One region of the Pantoea sp. X-Soil-MYKO-1289 genome, then DNA from elsewhere that is predicted to be linked to it. Evidence: predicted binding sites of a transcription regulator. Region 1 holds the regulator's gene; each other region holds the start of a gene.

The links. Region 1 encodes CRP, which controls carbon source genes, mostly activating them, when cyclic AMP is high. Its sites were predicted from a motif close to ATGTGANNNNNNTCACAT; they were not measured.
Region 2: a site for CRP is predicted at 3,014-3,031, ahead of rhaB (rhamnulokinase). Genes of this name have one in related genera too.
Region 3: a site for CRP is predicted at 1,882-1,899, ahead of AC6I7Z_RS09665 (6-phosphofructokinase). Genes of this name have one in related genera too.
Region 4: a site for CRP is predicted at 3,612-3,629, ahead of azuC (stress response protein AzuC). Genes of this name have one in related genera too.

What each region holds. Positions count from the first base shown of each region.
Region 1 is NZ_AP036004.1:326,929-332,344, forward strand. It holds gene AC6I7Z_RS01490 (YccS/YhfK family putative transporter) at 1-1,962, opposite strand, end outside; gene crp (cAMP-activated global transcriptional regulator CRP) at 2,021-2,653, opposite strand; gene AC6I7Z_RS01500 (OsmC family protein) at 2,954-3,358, shown strand; gene AC6I7Z_RS01505 (phosphoribulokinase) at 3,585-4,454, opposite strand; gene AC6I7Z_RS01510 (YheU family protein) at 4,516-4,734, opposite strand; gene AC6I7Z_RS01515 (hydrolase) at 4,731-5,416, opposite strand, start outside.
Region 2 is NZ_AP036004.1:2,066,678-2,072,093, reverse strand. It holds gene rhaT (L-rhamnose/proton symporter RhaT) at 1-996, shown strand, start outside; gene rhaR (HTH-type transcriptional activator RhaR) at 1,178-2,050, opposite strand; gene rhaS (HTH-type transcriptional activator RhaS) at 2,063-2,884, opposite strand; gene rhaB (rhamnulokinase) at 3,175-4,656, shown strand; gene AC6I7Z_RS10020 (L-rhamnose isomerase) at 4,640-5,416, shown strand, end outside.
Region 3 is NZ_AP036004.1:1,993,774-1,999,189, reverse strand. It holds gene AC6I7Z_RS09675 (PTS sugar transporter subunit IIC) at 1-311, opposite strand, end outside; gene AC6I7Z_RS09670 (PTS sugar transporter subunit IIB) at 304-618, opposite strand; gene AC6I7Z_RS09665 (6-phosphofructokinase) at 629-1,609, opposite strand; gene AC6I7Z_RS09660 (YceI family protein) at 2,085-2,669, opposite strand; gene pqqF (pyrroloquinoline quinone biosynthesis protein PqqF) at 2,789-5,086, opposite strand; gene pqqE (pyrroloquinoline quinone biosynthesis protein PqqE) at 5,089-5,416, opposite strand, start outside.
Region 4 is NZ_AP036004.1:139,858-145,273, reverse strand. It holds gene AC6I7Z_RS00660 (ABC transporter ATP-binding protein) at 1-1,218, opposite strand, end outside; gene dgcA (N-acetyl-D-Glu racemase DgcA) at 1,235-2,200, opposite strand; gene dgcN (N-acetyltransferase DgcN) at 2,202-3,209, opposite strand; gene azuC (stress response protein AzuC) at 3,461-3,538, opposite strand; gene mntP (manganese efflux pump MntP) at 3,658-4,233, opposite strand; gene AC6I7Z_RS00635 (DUF1158 domain-containing protein) at 4,537-4,779, shown strand; gene mqo (malate dehydrogenase (quinone)) at 5,293-5,416, shown strand, end outside.

The DNA of each region.
Region 1 (5,416 bases):
CTGCTCGAGAATCGTCGTCGGCCCTTCATCCAGGTTTTCTATGCCCGCCATCACGTTAGTTTGCGATCCCGGTCCGTCATACTCCAGCCGCTGCTGGCAGCGCTGCAGCGCCACTTCGCACGACTGCAGATAGCGCTGCGCCAGGTCCGGCGTCAGCATGGTGTGCTCGCGGGCGAGGATGGTCATGGCGTTGATATGCTCGACGATAAACTGGCTGTGCGTCACCCACAGGCGCATATCTTTCAGGTACTGGGCGTTGAAGCCCGGCTCCTGCATCGCCTGATTGAGCGAGTTGAAGAGCGCGTTGTGCGCCTGATTGACCTGCATGCGCTGCCAGGCCAGCTTCTTCGCCTCCTGCTCCGGCCCCAGCAGCAGCCGCAGCGCATCCTGATAGGTTTCCAGCGCGTCGTGGGCGTTTTGACGCAGCAGCCCGCTCTGCCACTGCGGCCACAGCCACAGCATGCCGCCGAAGGCGATCAGGCAGCCCATCAGCGTGTCCATCAGACGCGGCAGTAAAAACTGCGCGCCGTTCAGCGACAGCAGCTGCAGCGAGTAGACCGCCGTCACGGTAAAGCCAATCATCGACCAGCCGTAATATTTACGCGTCACCAGATAGCTCACCAGCGTCACCACCAGCATAAACAGCAGCACCAGCGATTCCGGCACCGCGAAGCGCAGCGAGGCGGCGGCGATCACCAGGCCGGCGAAGGTGCCCAGCGCCCGGTGCTGGATGCGCACCCGCGTGGCGCTGTAACCGTTCTGGCTGACGAACATAATGGTCATCAGGATCCAGTAGGGCTTGGGAATATCGAACAGCATCGCCAGCGCGCTGCCGAACATCAGCATCACGGCGAAGCGTGCCGCGGTGCGCAGCGCGGCGGACTTCAGCGACAGATAGCTGCGCAGCGCCGGCAGCAGCGGCAGGCGGCGCTGGCGATCGGTCATCAGGTCGCGCTGGTAGAGCGGTTTTTGCGTGCGCAGCACGCGCGCGATGCGGCTGAAGTGGTAGTAGCAGAAGTGGCCCACCGGATTATCGGGATGCTGACGGGCGATTTTCTCCAGCGCGCCGAGCGGCTTCTCCATATCGAAACGACTCGGCAACTGATGGTAGAGAATGGCGTCGGCCAGCGCGCGCAGCCGCGCCGAGATAATTTTGGCGTTCCAGCGGATCACCGCTTCGGCGTGGCTGCGCTCTACCAGCTTCTGCACCTCTTCCGGCTGATGCAGGCTGACGGAGATATGCTCCTGCAGGTCGAGCGCCACCTGAAACGCGCGCGTCAGCCGTTTGTGGCTGTTGTCGCGGCTGGCGGAGAGCATATGCATCTGCTGATAGCAGGTGTTGATCAGATCGACCGCTTTCTGCTGGCGCGCCAGCAGCGGCGGCAGCGCTTTTTCCGGGTCGGTAAGCTGGGTCAGCAGGGTATATTTCGCGTCGCAGTAGTCCGCCAGCTCGCGGTAGATCAGGCTCAGGGTTTCGCGCATCGGCTGCTCTTTCCACAGCCAGAACCAGAACCAGTTGAAGAGTCCGTACCAGAGCGTGCCGCCGATATAGAGCAGCGGCGGCACATAGATCGGCAATCGGCCGATCAGGCTCAGGGTAAAGATGGCCGCCACCAGCGTGCCGGAGAGCAGGCGGCCGTGCAGCGGGCTGATTTCGCCGGTGACGCCCAGCAGCAGCGGCAGAGCAAAGAGCACGGCAGGCAGCGGCACCCCTTTCAGGGTTAAGAGCTGGATCAGGAAGCTGCCGAGCGCGAACAGCGAGCCGCCGACGATGAGACGTTTGAAGAAGCGCTTATGGGGCGTATCCAGACCCGCGACGTTGCAGCAGGCGGGAACCAGAGAGAAAAGCAGGCCTTTTTGCAGATCGCCGAACAGCCAGCCGAGCGCCACCGGAATGCAGAGCACCAGCGTCTGCCGCAGGGCATAGTTAACTTCGGGGTGATAGATGATTCGGCGCCACATCACTTCACTAAAAACAGTAACGGCGTGACGGTGACATCACGCCGTGAGTGAGAGGAAATCAGCGGGTGCCGTAAACGACAATGGTTTTGCCGTGTGCGGAAATCAGATTCTGGTCTTCCAACATTTTCAAAATGCGGCCCACGGTTTCACGCGAGCAACCAACGATTTGGCCAATTTCCTGACGAGTAATTTTGATTTGCATGCCGTCGGGATGCGTCATGGCGTCTGGCTGCTTCGCCAGGTTAAGCAGGGTTTGTGCAATACGTCCGGTCACGTCGAGGAAAGCTAAATTGCCCACTTTTTCCGATGTAACCTGCAGACGGCGCGCCATCTGCGAAGAGAGACGCATTAAAATATCCGGATTCACCTGGATAAGCTGACGGAATTTCTTGTAGGAAATTTCCGCTACTTCGCACGCGGTTTTCGCACGTACCCAGGCGCTGCGCTCCTGACCTTCTTCAAACAGGCCAAGCTCGCCGATAAAATCACCCTGATTCAGGTAAGAGAGGATCATCTCTTTGCCCTCTTCATCTTTGATCAGCACCGCAACGGAACCTTTCACGATGTAGTAGAGGGTTTCAGCCTTCTCACCCTGATGAATCAGCGTACTTTTGGATGGATATTTGTGAATATGGCAATGGGACAGGAACCATTCGAGTGTAGGGTCTGTTTGCGGTTTGCCGAGAACCATTCGCTATTATCCTCTGTTGTAATCGTGCCCAAAACGCGGGGAGATGAGTCCCTGCCAGGCGATGAAAGCTTCAAGCGTTTCCCCTAAAGGAGATTATTCGGGCCTTATTTTGCGCCAGGCGCTTGAGATGTCCCGTCTTCGTCCCTATCAGAACGAACTATTTTCAGCACTGTTTGTAGCACAGCTTTTGCCGACTGTCTTCTGTTGTCTCGCTTCAGCAAAGGGGGGATTACTCTGGATTGCTGTTTGCCAGGTGAACGCGTACTCTGGCGGCAAACGGGCTATTCTCGAGGTAGAAACATGCAGGCAAGAGTGAAGTGGGTCGAAGGATTAACCTTTCTCGGCGAGTCGGCGTCGGGACATCAGATCCTGATGGACGGCAACTCCGGCGATAAAGCGCCTAGTCCGATGGAGATGGTGCTGATGGCCGCGGGCGGCTGTAGCGCCATCGACGTGGTCTCTATTTTGCAAAAAGGCCGCAACGATGTGGTGGACTGCGAGGTGAAGCTGACCTCGGAGCGTCGCGAAGAGGCGCCGCGCCTGTTTACCCATATTAATCTGCATTTCGTGGTCACCGGCAAGGCGCTGAGCGATAAAGCGGTCGCGCGCGCGGTGGATCTCTCGGCGGAGAAGTACTGTTCGGTGGCGTTAATGCTGGGCAAAGGCGTAGAGATGACCCATAGCTATGAAGTGGTCGCGCTGTAAAAAAGCGCACTGTACGTAAGGAGCGGGTAGCAAGGCCCGAAGAGCAAAGCGTCCCGCGCCATGGACAAAAACGCCGGGAGCGTTTTTGAACAACGCAACGCGTTGGCCCGTTTACGGGCGCCCCATCAAGGATGAGGGGCGTATACGCGCGGGCCGAGCTGGCAGGGATGCCGTTTTTTGCGTCTTTGCGATCGGGCCTTGCTACCCGCGACCGCGCCAGACCTGGTCAGGCGATCTGTTTGCCTTCCATCAGCCGCTGCACCAGCGGCGCCATAATCAGCTCCATCGCCAGCCCCATCTTGCCGCCCGGCACCACCAGCGTATTGATGTGCGAAATAAATGAGCCCTGCAGCATCGCCAGCAGATAGGGGAAGTCGATATTCTCCAGCCCGCGAAAATGGATCACCACAAAGCTCTCGTCCAGCGACGGAATTTCGCGCGCGGCGAACGGGTTCGAGGTATCGACGGTCGGCACGCGCTGGAAGTTAATGTGGGTGCGCGAGAACTGCGGCGTGATGAAGTTGATGTAATCCTCCATCGAGCGCACCACCGAGTCCATCACCGCCTCGCGCGAGTGGCCGCGCTCGCCGGTGTCGCGCACCAGCTTCTGGATCCACTCCAGGTTGACGATCGGCACCACGCCCACCAGCAGATCGACCTTCTCCGCCACGTTATGCTGCTGCGTGACGACGCCGCCGTGCAGCCCTTCGTAAAACAGCACGTCGGTATTTTCCGGCAGCGGCTGCCACGGCGTAAAGGTGCCGGGCACCTGGTTCCAGGGCACCGCTTCGTCGTAGGTGTGCAGATATTTGCGCGACTGGCCTTTGCCCGCATTGCCGTAGTCGATAAAAGTCTGCTCCAGCAGGCCGAAATCGTTGGCTTCCGGGCCGAAATAGCTGATGTGACGCCCTAAATCGCGCGCCTTGCGGATCGCCATATCCATTTCCGGCCGCGTATAGCGGTGGAAGCTGTCGCCCTCCAGCTCGGCGGCGTGCAGATTGAGCTGCTGGAAAATTTTACGAAACGCCAGGCTGGTGGTGGTGGTGCCGGCGCCGCTGGAGCCGGTTACCGCAATAATCGGGTGTCGTGCTGACATGAAAAAGCTCCCTTTAAAGTCGGGCGATGAGCATTGTTAACACGAAAAGCGCCTCGACGCATCAGCCGCGGAATTCGCTGCGCGGCATGATATTGATGGTTTCATGCAGTTCCGACCAGACCAGCACCACGTCGCCGCGCTCCAGCTGGCGGCGCACGTCGGCCACCTTTTGCGCCAGGCTGCGCTCCTGCTCGCCATAGTCGGTGCCTTCGCGCAGCACAAAGGCTTCGATCAGGTTGGTAAGGGTGTCGGGATCGAGCTGTTGCCAGGGAATAATCATGATGAGAGCCACTGTGTAAGCCACTGCGGCACACGCTGCTCGAGCCACATCTGCGGTTGACGCAGCGTGCCGCCGACAAAGCCAACGTGTCCGCCATGCGGCGTGAGTTGATAGGTGGTACTGGCTGAGAGCCGATCCAGCTGCGGGATCACCTCGTCAGTCATAAAAGGATCGTCTTTCGCGTGAATGATCAGCAAGGGCTTGCGCACATTTTTCAGCAGCGGCATGGCGCTGGCGCGACGGTAATAGTCGCCCGCGTCAAGAAAGCCGTGGGCGCGGGCGGTAATGGCGTCGTCGAAGTCGCGCAGGCGACGCAGCGCTCTGAGCTGCGGCAGATCCACCGGCAGCGTTCCCGGCCAGGCGAGGAGTTTGCGCTCGGCGTTCTTTTTCAGCTGGTCGAGCAGATAGCGCTGATAAAAGCGCGAAAATCCCTGTTCCAGCTTCAGGCTACACGGCTCCAGCAGCAGCGGCGCGGAGACGATCACCCCGGCGTCGAGCGGCGCGGCGTCGCCCAGCCTGCCGAGCAGGCAGCCCAGCATATTGCCGCCGAGCGAGACGCCTACCGCAGCGGTCGGCGCATCGCCCCAGCGCGTTTTCAGCCAGCGCAGAAAAAAGGCGGCGTCTTCGGTTTCGCCGGAGTGATAGATGCGATGCAGGCGGTTCGGCTCGCCGCCGCAGCCGC
Region 2 (5,416 bases), 1.7 Mb from region 1:
GTCGGAGCTGCCAGCGCCGCGTGTTTCTACGCGCCGTTTAAACAGGTGAAAAAGTGGTCATGGGAAACGATGTGGTCGATAGGCGGCTTTATGTCCTGGCTGATCCTGCCCTGGGCGGTAAGCGCCGTGCTGCTGCCGAACTTCTGGGCTTATTACGGCAGCTTTAGCTTCTCTCAGCTGCTGCCGGTGTTTCTGTTCGGCGCGATGTGGGGCATCGGCAATATTAATTACGGCCTGACGATGCGCTATCTCGGCATGTCGATGGGCATCGGCATCGCTATCGGCATTACGCTGGTGGTCGGCACCCTGATGACGCCGCTGATCCAGGGGCGCTTCGGCGAACTGTTCGCCTCAACCGGCGGCCGTTTAACGCTGCTCGGCGTCGCCGTGGCGCTGGTGGGCGTCGCCATCGTTTCGCGCGCCGGTCTGCTGAAGGAGCGCGCGCTGGGGATCAATGCCGAGGAGTTCAACCTGAAGAAAGGGCTGGTGCTGGCGGTAATGTGCGGCATCTTTTCAGCAGGCATGTCGTTCGCGATGGATGCGGCTAAACCGATGCATGAAGCGGCGGCCCAGCTGGGCATCGATCCGCTCTACGTCGCGCTGCCAAGCTATGTGGTGATCATGGGCGGCGGGGCGCTGGTCAATCTGGCGTTCTGCTTTATCCGCCTGGCGATGAAGCCGGAACTGTCGCTGCGCCGGGATCTCTCAGTGGCGAAGCCGCTGCTGATCGCCAATATCGCCTTTGCGGTGCTGGGCGGCACCATGTGGTATCTGCAGTTTTTCTTCTACGCCTGGGGCCACGCCAGCATTCCGCCGCAGTATGACTACGTCAGCTGGATGCTGCATATGAGCCTCTACGTGCTGTGCGGCGGGCTGGTGGGTCTGCTGATGAAAGAGTGGAAGTCGGCCGGGCGTCGTCCAGTCGGTGTGCTCTCCATCGGCTGCGTGGTGATTATTATTGCCGCCAATATCGTTGGGCTTGGCATGGCCGCGTAAGTCTGCAGGAGTAAAACAAGCAGGTTCTGGTTTGCAAATAACCTGCCCGCGTGGCCAGCAAGGCCTAAGGAGCAGCAACAGGGATGTTGCGGGACGAGCCGGCATGGATGCCGCTTTTTGCGTTTTTGCAATTGTCTGGCCCGCGCTCGCAGGCATAGGGCGCTGCCTGAGAGATAAACGGTTAAGAGGGCGCTCTGTCTTGCGTCGCACTTCCCGATCGCTGCGGCACAAACTGCTGGCGCCAGGCGCTGGGGGTCAAGCCGGTGTCGCGCGTAAACACCACCGAAAAGTAGTTGCTGTCGTCAAAACCGCAGCGCGCCGCCACTTCACCGATCAGGCAGTCCTGGGTGCGCAGCAGATGCTTCGCCTGACAAAGCTGTAGCTGACGCAGGTAGTGGCCGACCGTCATGCCGGTCTGCTGACGAAACAGCTGCTTTAGCGCGCGCTCATTCAGCGAATTCTGCTGACAAAACGCTGTCAGGTCGAAGGGACGCGCCACCGCGCCCTGCAGCGCCGACATCAGCAGATCGAGCTGTTCCCCCTCCGGCAGCGCCCAGGGGCGATCCGCCGCATAGCCGTGACGACGCAGGATCAACGCCAGCTGCAAAAAGAGCGCTTCCGTCAGCTGAATAGAGAGGGGATCGCTCTTGCGGCTCTCACGCTCCAGCTGGCTGATAACGCCGCGCGCCAGCGCCATGCCGCGCGTGGTCAGCCGCCAGCAGCCCGGCGCGTCGATGCCCTGCGGCGGCAGGAGTTGCGTCCAGTCGAGAGCCAGACCGAAGCGATCGCGGCAGTAAAGTATATTATCCAGCACCAGATCGTTGACGCTGTCGTAGCTGTGGCAATCCTGGTCGCGGATATAGAAGACGTCGCCGCAGGTTATCAGCCAGGGGCGATCGTTGAGGATATGCAGGCCGTTGCCGCGCCAGACGATGACAATTTCGCTGAACTCATGCCGGTGAGGGGGAAAAGAGGGTTGCGGCATACGTTCAGCCACCGTAACCGGCAGGCCTGGGGCGGCAAAATAGTCGTCCCGACTCAGTATCAGCGTCATCGCGTGCTCCTTTTACATCATCTGCTGGCGCTCCGCTCGCGGGGCGCAGCCAAATTCACGCCGAAACAGGGTGGAGAAATGGTTGCTGTCGCCGAAGCCGCACTGAAAGGCGATATCGGTGATGCGCAGATCGCTGTGGCGCAGCAGGTGGCGCGCCTGCAGCAGACGCAGACGGTTCAGATAGCGCTGCGGCGTATTGCCGGTCTGCTGCTTCATCTGACGGTGCAGCGTGCGCAGCGACAGCGAAAAGCGGTCGGCCAGCGCTTCCCACAAAATTTCTTCACTGTAGTGATCGTTAAGCCAGTCGAGCAGGCGGTGCAGACGCGCCTCCTGATCCTGCGCCTGTTCGTTGCGGCACGCTTCGCGCAGCAAAACCAGCAGCTGCAAAAAGAGCTGCTCTTGTCGCGCCTGCTTCTCCAGCGACCAGCCATCATCCTGCCGCATCTTCGCCACCACATCCAGCGCCTGCGTCATGACTTTATTATTTATCCGCCAGTGCGACGCGTAGCTGCCGTCTTGATCGTTCGGCAGCAGCGCCTGCAGTCCCGAGAGAAAGCGAAACGCGCCCGGGCTGCGGTAAAGCACGTTGGTCAGGCAGAGATTCTCTGTCTGTTCATACAGATGGCGATCGTGATCGCGCACGAAGCAGACGCAGCCGGCGCACAGCGTTTGCGGCTGTCCGTTAAAAACGTGGATCCCCGAACCCTGTTCCACCAGCACGATTTCATGAAAATCGTGGTGATGTTCGGGAAACGCCTGCTGCGGCACCCGGGGTTCGATAGCGATGGCGTAGTCGCCCTGAGGGAAGAAATCGGCGCTGTGTAAAATCGTCATTGGAGCCTCGGTCGTTTAACAAAAGCGTAACCGAGTCTACTCAGCGCCCGCGCGGCTGACCTTGAATTTTCAACCGCGAAGCGCAGGAAATTCGCTTTTTTTTCAAGATATTCCCACCAGTTAAAAGAATTGCGGCGAAGCTCACATCCGTCGCCCTTGCGCCTCTGTGATCTCTCTCACGAACTTCTTTGCAAACCTGCCAGCGGCGTTGCGGCGCTGGCAGTACGGGGAAGGTGGCGCGCGCTCAAGGTTCCTACTCTGTCAGCATCATATCTAAGGAAGAACGGGCCATGAGTAAGCGAAATATCGTTGCGGTTGATTTGGGCGCATCCAGCGGACGCGTGATGCTCGCCCGGTGGGACGCCGCATCACAGCAAATCGATCTGCGCGAAGTGCGTCGTTTCGCCAGCCGCCGCGAACGCCGCGCCGGCTATGACTGCTGGGACCTCGATCATCTGGAGCGCGAAATCCGCGCCGGGCTGGCGCAGCTGGACGAGGAGAATATCGTGCCGGACAGCATCGGCATCGACACCTGGGGCGTCGATATGGTGCTGCTGGATAACGTGGGCAACCGCGTCGGCGAAGCGGTGAGCTATCGCGACAAACGCACCCACGGCGTGATGGAGCAGGCGCTGCGCGAGCTGGGCAAAGAGGCGATCTACGCCCGCACCGGCATTCAGTTTCTGCCGTTCAATACCCTTTATCAGTTCCGCGCCCTGAGCCAGCAACAGCCAGACTGGAAAGAGAAGGTCGCCTACGCGCTGATGATCCCTGACTATCTGCACTATCGCCTGACGGGCAAGCTTAACTGGGAGTACACCAACGCCACCACCACGCAGCTGCTGAATATCGAAAGCGGCGAATGGGACGCCGAACTGCTCGACTGGGCAGGCGCGTCGCCCGCCTGGTTCGGCAAACCGACGTCGCCGGGCAATGTTATCGGCTGCTGGCAGAACGCCCGCGGCGTCGAGATCCCGGTCATCGCCGTCACCACCCACGACACCGCCAGCGCGGTGCTCGCCACGCCGCTGACCCAGGACAACGCGGCCTATCTCAGCTCCGGTACCTGGTCGCTGATGGGATTCGAAAGCCTGCTGCCTTACGCCTCTGCGCATGCGCTTAAAGCCAACATCACCAATGAGGGCGGCGCCGAAGGCTATCGCGTGCTGAAAAACATCATGGGGCTTTGGCTGCTGCAGCGGGTCTGCGCCGAGCTGCAAATCGACGATCTCTGCGCGCTGATCGCCGAGACGGCGCAAGAGCCGGCCTGCCGCGCGCTGATCAATCCCAACGACGCGCGCTTTATTAACCCCGACAGCATGGTCAGCGAAATTCAGAACGCCTGCGCCGAACAGCATATGGCGGTGCCGCAGTCCGCCGCCGCGCTGGCGCGCTGTATTTTCGACAGCCTCGCGCTGCTCTACCGCGAGGTGATCGACGAGCTGGCCGCGCTGCGCGGCGGGGCGTTTCGCCAGCTGCACGTGGTGGGCGGCGGCAGCCAGAACCAGTTTCTTAACCAGCTCTGCGCCGACGCCTGCGAAATCCCGGTGCTGGCCGGGCCGGTCGAAGCCTCGACGTTGGGCAACGTTGGCTGCCAGCTTATCGCCTTAGGCGAACTTACCGACGTGGCGGATTTCCGCCGCTGCGTAGAAAACAACTTCCCTCTGAAGACATTTGAACCGCTGACCAACAGCGCCTTTCGTGCCTGCCAGGCACGCTTTTCGGCGCTGAGTCAGCCTGCTAAGGAACTCGCATATGACAAAGCTGATTGAGCAAGCCTTTGAGCTGGCTAAACAACGTTATGCCGATATCGGCGTGGATGTCGAACAGGCGATGGCGCGCCTGGACAGCGTCCCCGTCTCCATGCACTGCTGGCAGGGCGACGACGTGCGCGGCTTTGAGAACCCGCAGGGCGCGCTGACCGGCGGCATTCAGGCGACGGGCAATTATCCCGGCAAAGCGCGCAACGCCGCTGAGCTGCGCGCCGACCTGGAAAAAGCGATGTCGCTGATCCCCGGCCCCAAACGTCTGAACCTGCACGCCATCTATCTGGAGAGCGAGTCGCCGGTGGATCGCGACGCCATCGAGCCGAAGCACTTCGCCAACTGGGTGGAGTGGGCGAAGCAGCAGAAGCTGGGGCTCGATTTTAACCCGAGCTGCTTTTCGCATCCGCTGAGCGCCGACGGATTCACCCTGTCGCACGCCGACAAGGCGATCCGCCAGTTCTGGATCGATCACTGCAAGGCGAGCCGTCGCGTATCGGCTTACTTTGGCGAGCAGCTCGGCACGCCGTCGGTGATGAATATCTGGGTGCCGGACGGCATGAAAGATCTCACCGTGGATCGGCTGGCGCCGCGTCAGCGTCTGCTGAGCGCGCTGGATGAGGTGATCGCCGAGAAGCTCAGCCCGCAGCACCATATCGACGCGGTCGAGAGCAAGCTGTTCGGCATCGGCGCGGAAAGCTACACCGTCGGCTCCAACGAGTTCTTTATGGGCTACGCCACCAGCCGTCAGACCGCGCTGACGCTGGAC
Region 3 (5,416 bases), 1.7 Mb from region 1:
ACCAGCAGCGTCAGGGCCACTTCCGATCCCAGTTCGCGATTTGCCAGCCCGGCGATCGCGGCGACGTCGGTAATATAGCCCTGCATACCAAACCCGTGGGTAAATATAGTATTCAGGAAAGTTAAGGTGCCGACAATAATATTGATACCGGCCATCATGATTAAAAAGCCGAGCAGCGTTTTAAAGGTGCCCTCAACTACCTTCCCTGCCGATTTACGCTGCAGCAGCAGGCCAATGAGCGCAATAAAGGCGATCAGGATAGATGCCTGCCCTAACAGATCTTTCACCAGGAAATTAATAACACTATTCATGATTCACAACCTTCAGGTTACGCTCTTTGAGGAAAGCCAGGATCTTCTCTTCAATTTCCCCTTTATCGGTCAGTCGGTTCAGCACAATCACGCGTTTCATCTCTTCAGGCGAGGCGTCGGCATTTAATACGTCAGCGAACGCTTTTTGCGTCAGAATAATATCGGACTTAAAAGCACTGGCTTCCGATATAGTGGTGTGATCGATGTCAGCTTCAATCTCCAGCTTCTTTAATACTGCTTTGGCGCTCATTTCAATGGCAAAGCTGGATCCCAGACCGCAGCCGCAGACACATAAAATTTTAAGCATGGCTATCTCCTCAGACTATATTCAGTTGTTTAGCGAGTTTGTAATAGTGCCCTTCAGTATCGACAAGACGTTTTTTCATGCTAATTAAATCAATCGGGATGGGTTTATTGCTGCCATTAATAATTACGGCTTTGTTTCGCATACCCGACTGAATACAACGCACCACTTCGGTCGCCATAATTGCGCCCTGATAAATCTCTTCGCAGGTGGGATCGCCGTTACGCAGACCATAACCAATAATGGTTTTACGAATTCGCACGCCGGTCAGCGGCTCCAGCTGTTTAATCAGGGTGTCGATGGCTCCCTGAAACCCCGGTGAATATTCGCGCGTGTAGCCTTCCGAGCAGAGAATAACCACGCTGTTCTGTACCTCCAGCCGGGCGCGAATGCGTTCAGCCAGCTGCTGTACCGGAATCTGGCACTCCGGGATAAGCGCAAAGTCAGCGTTGCTTTTAATCGCTGACTGTAGCGTCAGTTCGCCGCAAAAACCGCCCAGCAGTTCCGCCATAAATACGCGTCCGGTGAGCGCCCGACCGGTATTGCGCAGCTTCGCCACCTCTTTTAATACCTGCTCACAGGCGGTGGAAAAACCGATGGTGTAGTCGCTGCCGTAAACGTCATTGTCGATAGTCATACCGACGCCGAAACAGTTCACGCCAAATTCGCTTAGCGTGTGCAGGAATTGCAGCGAGCCATCACCGCCCGCCATAATTAATATTTCCACGCGCAAGGCTTTAAGCTGCCGGGTAATTCGCTCATATTCGCTGCGCGCTAATTTCTTTTCGGTTCTGCCAGATTGCATTAACGGAATAGAGGCCACGGAATAATCCACTAAATCGCGCCAGGCTATCTCCTGATGTCGATTTTCCAGCAGCCCAGGAATGCCGCCGTTAAATAGCACCATATCCGCCTGCGCCAGTCGCGCCACCTGAAAGATAAAATTATTAATGCCGGCGACGTCGCCACCGCTTATCACCATGCCAATTCTCATTATGAAAACCTCTCTGGCTTAATCCGCTCTGAGGTTATTGTTCCAGGTGAAGGACTTGAAATTTGCAACGGATATCACAAATCCAGCAGAGATTAAGAAGCTCAGAGTATTGACACTTCTTTTTTCAGGCTTTTATTTGCGAGCTGGATCACAGCCGGTAAATCGAGAGGGAAATTGATTTTCGATAAGATTCATTGGGTTGGGTTAAAGAGAGGTAATTTATGCAGGCAAAGGGGATATGAAATTCACTCGCTTTTATCGTTAATGCGAAATTGTGATTTTCACCTCATTTTCACTGGATTAACCGTTCATTAAGCACTGTTTTTCATTTCAGGCGTGATAATTCACACCGCAATCAATAATCAGTGATCAATCGCCTTAGCGCCGTAATGAAGTGGAAAATGCCGGAGAAAGTGATAAGAGAATTTAAGGCAGGAATTAAACTCTCTCCCGATAACGAGAGAGAGTCACAGCGTTATTTCGCGTAAGCTTCGGTAGAAATAGTCAGCGTGACGTCATCGCCGACGGCCGGAACATATTTATCCAGCTTAAAGTCTGAACGCTTAATGGTACCCGTGGCGTCAAAGCCAATCGCCTGCTTCTTCACCATCGGATGCTCGCCCTGCTTGTTCAGCGTAGCGTGCAGCGTAACCGGTTTAGTGATGCCTTTCAGCGTCAGGTTGCCTTCCACGTCGAATTTATTATCGCCCTTCGCGGTCACTTTGGTGCTGTGGAACGTCGCGGTCGGGTATTTCGCCGTATCGAAGTATTCCGCGCCTTTAAACTCTTTGGTCAGCGCTGCAACATGGCTGTCGATATGGGTAATCGGCAGCGTGACGTCAACGCGTGAGGCGGTTGGGTTTTCACTGTCAAACACCAGCGTTCCTTTGGTGTCAGGAATATCTGCGGTGGGATGTGAAAAGCCGAAGTGGGTCCAGGTCACGATCACAGAGGTGTGCGCGGGATCAAGCTCGTACTGCTGCGCAGCGGCCTGAGACAGCGGGACATACAGGGCGGTGGCGGCCAACAGCGGCAGCGCAAGACGTTTAATATTTTTCACTTTGGGTTCCTTTTAAAACAACCGAATCCATTTGAGTGTCGCTGAAAGGCTCGCGCAGATATAGTGAAGAGTTTTGGTCTTAATTTTCAAATAAATTCAGCAATATCCTGGCGTGACTATTACGAACCGAGGTAACGGGTTTGCAATACCACGCCGCTCTGCCATCTGCTCAGAAGCTGTGCTTTTGCCTGGTGCAGCGCTGTCCAGGTCAAGGCCGCGACCGATGCATCATCGAGATCGCGCAGTCCACCTGCGCGACGCAACGCCAGCTGTAAGCTGGCCGCCGCTTCCTGCGGAGCATGAAGCGGCGCGCGCAGGCGTGCCTGCCATTTCTCCAGCGTCTCCGCTTCATCAGGTATCCTGAGCTGCTGCAAAAAGATCTGGCACTGCGCCAGCAGCGCGTCGGGAGCGACGCTCGGTGACTGGAGGGCGAACAGAATACCGTCGCGATCGACGCAGCGGTGATAGCGGCAGCTAACGACATAGCCGATCTGCTGCTCAACGCGCATGCGCTGGAAAAAGCGCGGCTCCATCAGCAGCGCCAGCGCACGCAGCGCCGCCAGCGACACCTCAGCGGGACAGGGCAAAAACAGCAGCAGCGCGCCGTCGCGGCTCTGATGCGCCACCGTCAGCCGTTTGCCCTGCTCAGGCTCTGCGCCATCGCCGTGGGCCTCGCCCGCCAGCGGCGCCAGCCAGCGCGCGATGATCTCATGCTGCTGCGGCAAACCGCCATAGAGCGCCGCGCGCCAGCCGCCCGCCGATGGAGAAGCGGCAACCGCCTGCGGCAGCCGACGCAGCAGTTCGCGGATCGCCACATCATCCGGCGGCGGCTCGTCTTGCGGGCTGTCGTCAAGGCGCATCGCATCCGGCAGCGACGCCAGCCAGGCCTCACAACCGAACGGCAGCTGCGCCACCAGTTGCCAGCTGCCCTGGTTTTCCTGCCAGCTTGCCGCGCCGCCCTGATGACGCAGCAGCGCAAAGAGTGGCCGCAGTCGCCGATCGAGGGCGACAGCATTCGCGGGTGTCAGTGAGGTAAAAAAATCGGGACGCAGCAGTAACGTGGCGGGCGTGTCGCCAGCGGCAAGATGCAGCAGCGGTGCGCACAGCTCGGGCGGCGCGGGCTGCTGCTTTGAAAGCGGTACCAGCGGGTGAAAGTGCAGTTCTGGTAGCGCCTCATGGCAAACTCCAGCGGTCCAGGATTGCAGCGTTAGCCTGAATCCCTGAGTTTCAATCTGGTCGCCCTGCACGCTGGCCGCACTCCACAGCCGCGCCTGCGGCGCGTTTGCCAGCTGTTGCAGCAGAGAGGCAAATCCTCTTGTATGCGCTGGCGGGACAAACCCAAAGGCGCGCTCGCGCAGCTGGTCAAGCGGAGTCAGCGCGGCGAAACGCTGATGGGCTAAATTCAGATAGTGGCGCTGCTGCTGCGGTGACGTTTTTGCCAGCATGCGCAGCGCATGTGGATACCAAGCGCAGACCGCATCAGGCCGATCCGTATCGAACTGCAGCGCCAGCCAGCCGCCTGTGCTGTCCAGACTCAGCCATTTACACTCAAGCTGTTGTGCCCAGCCGCGCTGCCGCAGGCTTGCCATTGCGCCGTATGGCGCTTCATCCTGTAAAAACTCGCGCAACAGTGTGACGTTGTCACGTACGGGGCCCGCTTCTCCACTGAGAAATGTGGTGATCCAGAGTTGACCGGCTCCCTGCGTTTCAAGCGCAACGTCGGCCTCAGTGGTGAAGCGTAAAGGCCTGGCCCACACTTCAGCCAGCCCCGGCTGAAAACGCTGGCTAAAGGCCCGCGCCAGCTGTTCAAGCTCATCCAGCGGCTGCGGCCCCTGCAGCCACAGCTGCATCTGGCCCGCCAGGAAAAAACGCTGATGGAACTGATGCAGCGCCTGCTTAAGCGCGTCGGGATCGTTGCCAAAGGCATCGCGGCTACCGATATGGAAACGCTGAAAATCGGCCGGTGCGCTGACGCAAGTAAACAGCGCCGCTTCGCGACGCGACGGCGTATGCTGCTGAATCAGCCGGTACTCGGCATCGATTACCGCCGATTCCTGCGCGATGGCCTCAGGCGTAAACCGCGGCGCAGCCAGCATATCTGCCAGCCGCGCGACGCCGTCGGCCAGCAGCCCGGCTTCCACCTCAAAGAACCAGGCGCTGCTGCGCAGCAGCGTCGTGGCATTGAGCCGCCCGCCTGCCGCCTGCACCCAGGGCATCAGCCGTTCGTTGCCCTGATAACCGGCGCTGTCGCTGAACAGCAGATGTTCCAGCAGATGCGCCAGGCCTGGCCAGGCTTCAGGCTCATCATGGCTACCCGCCGCCACCTGCGCCAGCGCAGCGGCCTGCTGCGCGTCGGGCTGATGGATCAGCGTGACGCGCAGGCCATTTGGCAACTGCAACTGGCGCAGCTCAGGCATGGTCAGAAGGTCCGGGTTTTGTAGATCAGCTGGGAGTTGGCGCGGTTGCGGAACTGCAGCTGGCCGATTTTCACGTCGCTGCAGGCCGCTTCGCGCCTCGCCTCGAGGATCACGTCGTGGTGCGGCGACTTGCTGCACACCGGATCCGTATTATCGGCGTTGCCGGTCAGCATAAAGGCCTGGCAGCGACAGCCGCCAAAGTCCTTCTCTTTCTCGTCGCACGAGCGGCAGGGTTCCGGCATCCAGTCGAAGCCGCGATAGCGGTTGAAGCCGAAAGAGCGATACCAGATATCCTCCAGCGACTGTTCCAGCACCGACGGGAACTGCACC
Region 4 (5,416 bases), 190 kb from region 1:
ACGCCGCAGCGGCTGAAACTGCGCTTCTTTCAGGCTGGCGATTTCGCGGCCGGCAAACAGAATGCTGTCGGCGTCGCCGTCAACCAGCCGCATCAGGGCGCGGCCGGTGGTCGATTTACCGCAGCCGCTTTCACCGACGATCGCCAGGGTTTCTCCCGGCCAGAGGGCGAAGTCGATCTGCTCGACCGCATGCACGCGGTGCGTCAGCGCGGAGAAAATGCCGCTGCGCACGGGAAAGCGCACGGTCAGCCCGCGCACGTCGAGCAGCGGTTTCTCTTCATAACGCGCGGTGATGTGCGCCTCCTCGGCTGGCGTGCTGGCGTGCAGCAGCGGAAAACGCTGCGGCCAGCGCTGGTCGCGCATCTCCCCGGGTTTCGGCACCGCCGCCAGCAGCGCGCGGGTGTAGTCATGCCGCGGCGCGGCGAAAATCGCCTCTACCGGCCCCTGCTCGACGACGTTGCCGCGATACATCACCACCACCCGATCCGCCACTTCGGCGACGACGCCCATGTCATGCGTGATAAACAGCACCGCCATCCCTTTTTCTCGCTGCAGCTCGCGCAATATATGCAGAATGCGCGCCTGCACCGTGACGTCGAGCGCGGTGGTCGGTTCGTCCGCAATCAGTAACTGCGGGTCGCACGCCAGCGCCTGCGCAATCATCACGCGCTGGCGCATGCCGCCGGAGAGCGCGTGCGGAAAGTTTTTCATCACCCGATCGACGTCGGCGATGCGCACCTGACGCAGCAGCGACCGCGCGCGCGCCTGCGCGTCGGCGCCGGAGCAGAGCTGATGGTCGCGCAGCGCTTCAGTAAGCTGGTCGCCCACGCGCAGCACCGGGTTGAGCGAGGTCATCGGCTCCTGAAAAATCATCGCCATCTCGCGTCCGCGCAGCCTGCGCCGCTGCTCAGCGCTAAGCTGGCTGAGATCGCGCGTTTCGCCCGTGCGGTCGCGAAAGCGGATCGCGCCGCCGTCGATGCGCGCCGAGGCGGACAGCAGCCCCATGACCGCCAGCGAGGTCACCGATTTGCCCGAACCGCTCTCGCCGACCACCGCGACGATTTCGCCCGGCTGGATGGCGAAAGAGACGTCGTGCAGCGCCTGATGCGCGCCGCTGCGTCCGCGAAAGCTGACGCTGAGATGCTCTATCGCCAGCACCGGCGCGCTGTCTGACCCGGCAACGCTGGCGGCGTCAGGCAGGCGAGAAGTATCCGTCATCGTTGCTCCATATGCGTTACAGCCAGATGCGGCCTTGTGAATAGGAAAGGAAAGGCGAACTGTCCGCCGCCAGCCAGATGGGGCCGTCCAGATCGACATGCTCCGCCTGCGGCGTGACCAGCAGCGCCGCTTCCATCGCCAGCGAGGAGCCGAGCATGCAGCCGACCATCAGCCGCATGCCCTGCTTTTTCGCCTCGTCGACCATCGCCAGCGCTTCCGTCAGGCCGCCGCACTTGTCGAGCTTGATGTTGATCATCTCGTAGCGATCGCGCAGCGCGACGATATCGCTGCGCGTGTGGCAGCTTTCGTCGGCGCAGAGCGGGATGGGATGGTCGATATGCTGTAAGACGGCATCTGCGCCCGCCGGCAACGGCTGTTCGATCATCGCGATGCGATAAGGCCGCAGCGCGGCAAACAGCGGCGGCAGATCCAGCCCGCTCCAGGCTTCGTTGGCGTCGACGATCAAGGTTGCGTCAGGCGCGGCGGCGCGGATAGCGGCGACTTTTTCCACAATCGCTTCACGGTCGAGCTTGATCTTGAGGAGCAGCGCGCCGCGTGATACCGCGTCCGCCGCCGCATCCGCCATCTTCTCTACGCTGTCGAGGCTCAGGGTTTCAGCGGTGACGACTGAGGGCGGCGCGCTCAGCGCGGCCTGCTGCCACAGCGTCTTTTTCGCCCGCGCGGCGTCCAGCCGCCACAGGGCGCAGTCGAGCGCGTTACGCGCCGCCCCTGCGTTGAGTTCCGTTTGCAGCGCCTGGCGGCTGAGGCCCGCCTCGATCGCCTCTTTCATGGCGTTAAGCTGGGCGTGGACGCTCTCGACGGACTCGTTGTAGCGCGGCGTCGGCGTGCATTCGCCGTGGCCGATAAAACCGTCCTGCTCCAGAGTGACGCGGATCACCGCCACGGCGGTGCGGGTGCCGCGCGCGATGGCGAAAGGGCGCGCCAGCGGCAGCGTGAGGAGTTCAGTCAGCATGCGGCGCATTTCAGCCTCGCTCTTTCAGCAGCGTAGCGATCGCATCAATGCCGAAACGCACCGGATCCGTCGCCGGTACGCCGAAGGTTTCGCTGAGCTGCGTGCAATAGTCGCGCGCTTCTTCTTCGCTGAAGTTGGAGGTATTTATCGCGAAACCGGCCAGCTGGGGGTTGTCGCTGGTGACCTGCGCCGCGCGCAGATTGGCTTCCACGCAGTCCGCCAGTCCCACCATCGGCTGATGGGGCAAATGACGCATATGAGGACGCCCCATCTCATGGCACATCACCAGCCAGTGCGGCTGCGCGCCGTGGATTAACCCCATGCTGACGCCTGCGTAGGAGGGATGAAACAGCGAGCCTTGTCCTTCGACGATATCCCAGTGATCGTCGTCGTTGGCGGGCGATAACGCCTCCGCAGCGCCGGCGATAAAATCGGCGATGACGGCGTCAATAGCGATACCTTCGCCAGCCACCAGAATGCCGGTCTGGCCGGTGGCGCGAAAGTCCGCCTTCATGCCCTGCGCGCGCATCGCGGCTTCCAGCGCCAGCGAGGTGTACATTTTGCCGACCGAGCAGTCGGTTCCGACGGTCAACACCCGTTTTCCGCTGCGCTTTTTGCCGCTGCCGACATTGAGTTTCGGCCGCATATGACGGATATCGAACAGCTCGACGCCGTGCGTCTCCGCCAGCGCCACCAGCTCCGGCTCGTCTGCCAGACGATGATGCAGGCCGCTCGCCACGTTCATGCCTGCTTTGATGGCGGCGATGACGCTTTCCAGCCAGTGCTGCGGCAGATAGCCGCCCGCGTTGGCGGTGCCGAGCACCAGCGTTTTCGCGCCGCGCGCCCTGGCCGTAGCGATGTCCAGCTCTTCAAGGCCCAGGGAAACGGTACAGCCCGGCAAACGAATTTCGCCAACGCACTGTTCGGGCCGCCATACCTGAATGCCGCGCGCGGTTTTAGCAGCCAGCGGATCGGTGACGTCGCCGAGAAATAGCAGATAGGGTTGCGGGATAAGCATGATGCGTTCTCTTTCAGACAGGGTTGAGGGTCTGAAACGCACTATTTCACGCCAGGGAAAGCGGGACGAATGCTTGTTTAGCTGCTGGCTATAACCTGCGGCTATAGCTAAAAGCTGAGCTTATGACAGCGACCGAATCGACGCTTTGCAGAGGAAAAGAGGCAGAGAGGGAGAAAGAAAAAGCTATGGCGCGAGGGCATCACGGCACGCTGGCTGCCGTGATTGCCTGAGACGGTATAAAGCGTAAACGATCAGTACATCGCGCCTGGCGGGACATATTTGAAGGTTTCGACGTAAGCGCGGAAAACATATTTCACTAAGCGTTTCATAGATTACCTGATTCAAAATTTGTTGAAGAAATGCAGCGAAAGTATAGCTTCCGTGCATTTTTCAGGCAATAAATTTTGAACCAGATCACAAAAACAGCATTAATTCGCCGGTAGCGGCCTCAGGAGAAGAGGTTGAGATGCTGGATGAGAATGGTGCAGCCAATCGAAATCAGCACTACGCCGCCAAGCACTTCTGCCCATTTGCCCAGCACCGGCCCGACTAAACGCCCCACCAGCACGCCGGTCGTCGCCATGATGGTGGTCGCCATGCCGATGGTCAGCGCGGTGGCGATAATATTAACCTGCAGGAAGGCCAGGCCCACGCCGACGGCCAGCGCATCAAGGCTGGTGGCGACCGCCGTGGTCGCCAGCACCATAAAGCCGTGACGCTGCGGCGCTTCACACGGCTCTGCCGTTGCCGTCTGGCGAAAACCTTCCATCATCATGCGCCCGCCGAGAAACGACAGCAGGAAGAAGGCGACCCAGTGATCCCAGGCCATGACATAGCGGCTGGCGGCGAGACCGGCAGCCCAGCCGATCAGCGGCGTCAGGGCTTCAATCGCGCCAAAAATCAGGCCGGTGCGCAGCGCCTCTTTGAATCCGGGACGATGCAGGGCCGCGCCTTTGCTCAGCGCAGCGGCAAAGGCGTCCATCGACATGCCGAAGGCAAGGATCAGAGTTGCGATAAAAGTCATAATGGCTAGTGTCAGGGTAAAAAGCGTTCAGACGCCCGCTTTTTACCGCAATAAAGGTTCAGTCTGGTAAAAGTGCGCGCAGTCTACCACGCATCATGCCTGATAAAAAGACAAGAAAATCATGGGTTTAAGTATAGCAAAGGCTATAACTTTTATCGTTCGCTATGTTTTGCCGCTAAGTTAATGGTACTTAAGCCTTTTCTCAAGGCTTAGCGCGCCGTTCAGGCGCGCCGCCGCCGCGGGGATTGAACACTGGCGGAGATTGCCGGAAAATGGCGGCGCTGATTAATGCGGAACCTGCTGATGAAAAACCCTTTTGAATCCCTGATTATCCCCGGCGGCATCTTGCTGCTTGGCTTTCTCTCTGCGCTGCTGCTGCCGGCGCCCAATTTTGGTCTGACGATGGCCAGAAGCCTGACCCAGCGACTGCACCTGCAGGATATCAACCAGCTTTACACTCTGATCTTCTGCGTCTGGTTCCTACTGCTGGGCGCGGTGGAGTTCTATGCGATCCGTTTTATCTATCGCCGCTGGTTTCGCTCGTGAGCCTGTGCCCGCCGCTGCGGCTATCGCCCCAGCGCGGGCCGACAGGAATCACAAAAATGTAACATTACTTTTACAGAATCGGCTGGAAAGCCCTGCGTCGTGAAAAATTCTTTATCGACCTGTTTTTGAATAATTCTTTAAAATCATACTCTTATAAAATAAGGCGATTTCTGCCCCTCTCCATGCCATGCACTGCTTTTGTGCATTTACGCAACATCATATTCGGTTAACCCGCTGAGTTTTCGGTAAAAAATCCCTTATGCCCGCCAGCCTGAGATGATTAATTCTTATGCTGAATCATTTCTGCATTTAAAAAATAAACAAATGTTTAATTCAGAGGCGAGAATGTTATATTCAACAGACAAAGCATAACGTGCAGTTAACCTGCATCCCGCTTAAACGAACCTGTGTCTTAACCTTTGAGAAATAGCGCAACGCGCTCCCAAGAAGCGCGGCTATTTCGCCTGCGAACCTGTTGAGCATCAGGTCAACAGAGAGAGGAGATGTCGCCTCATGAGCAAAACAGCTGTAAACCTTACGCTCGCAACGAGCGCCGTTGGCATGGAAAAACCGCAAATGTCCGAGCGTAAAGATGTTGATGTGCTGCTGATCGGCGCAGGCGTCATGAGCGCGACGC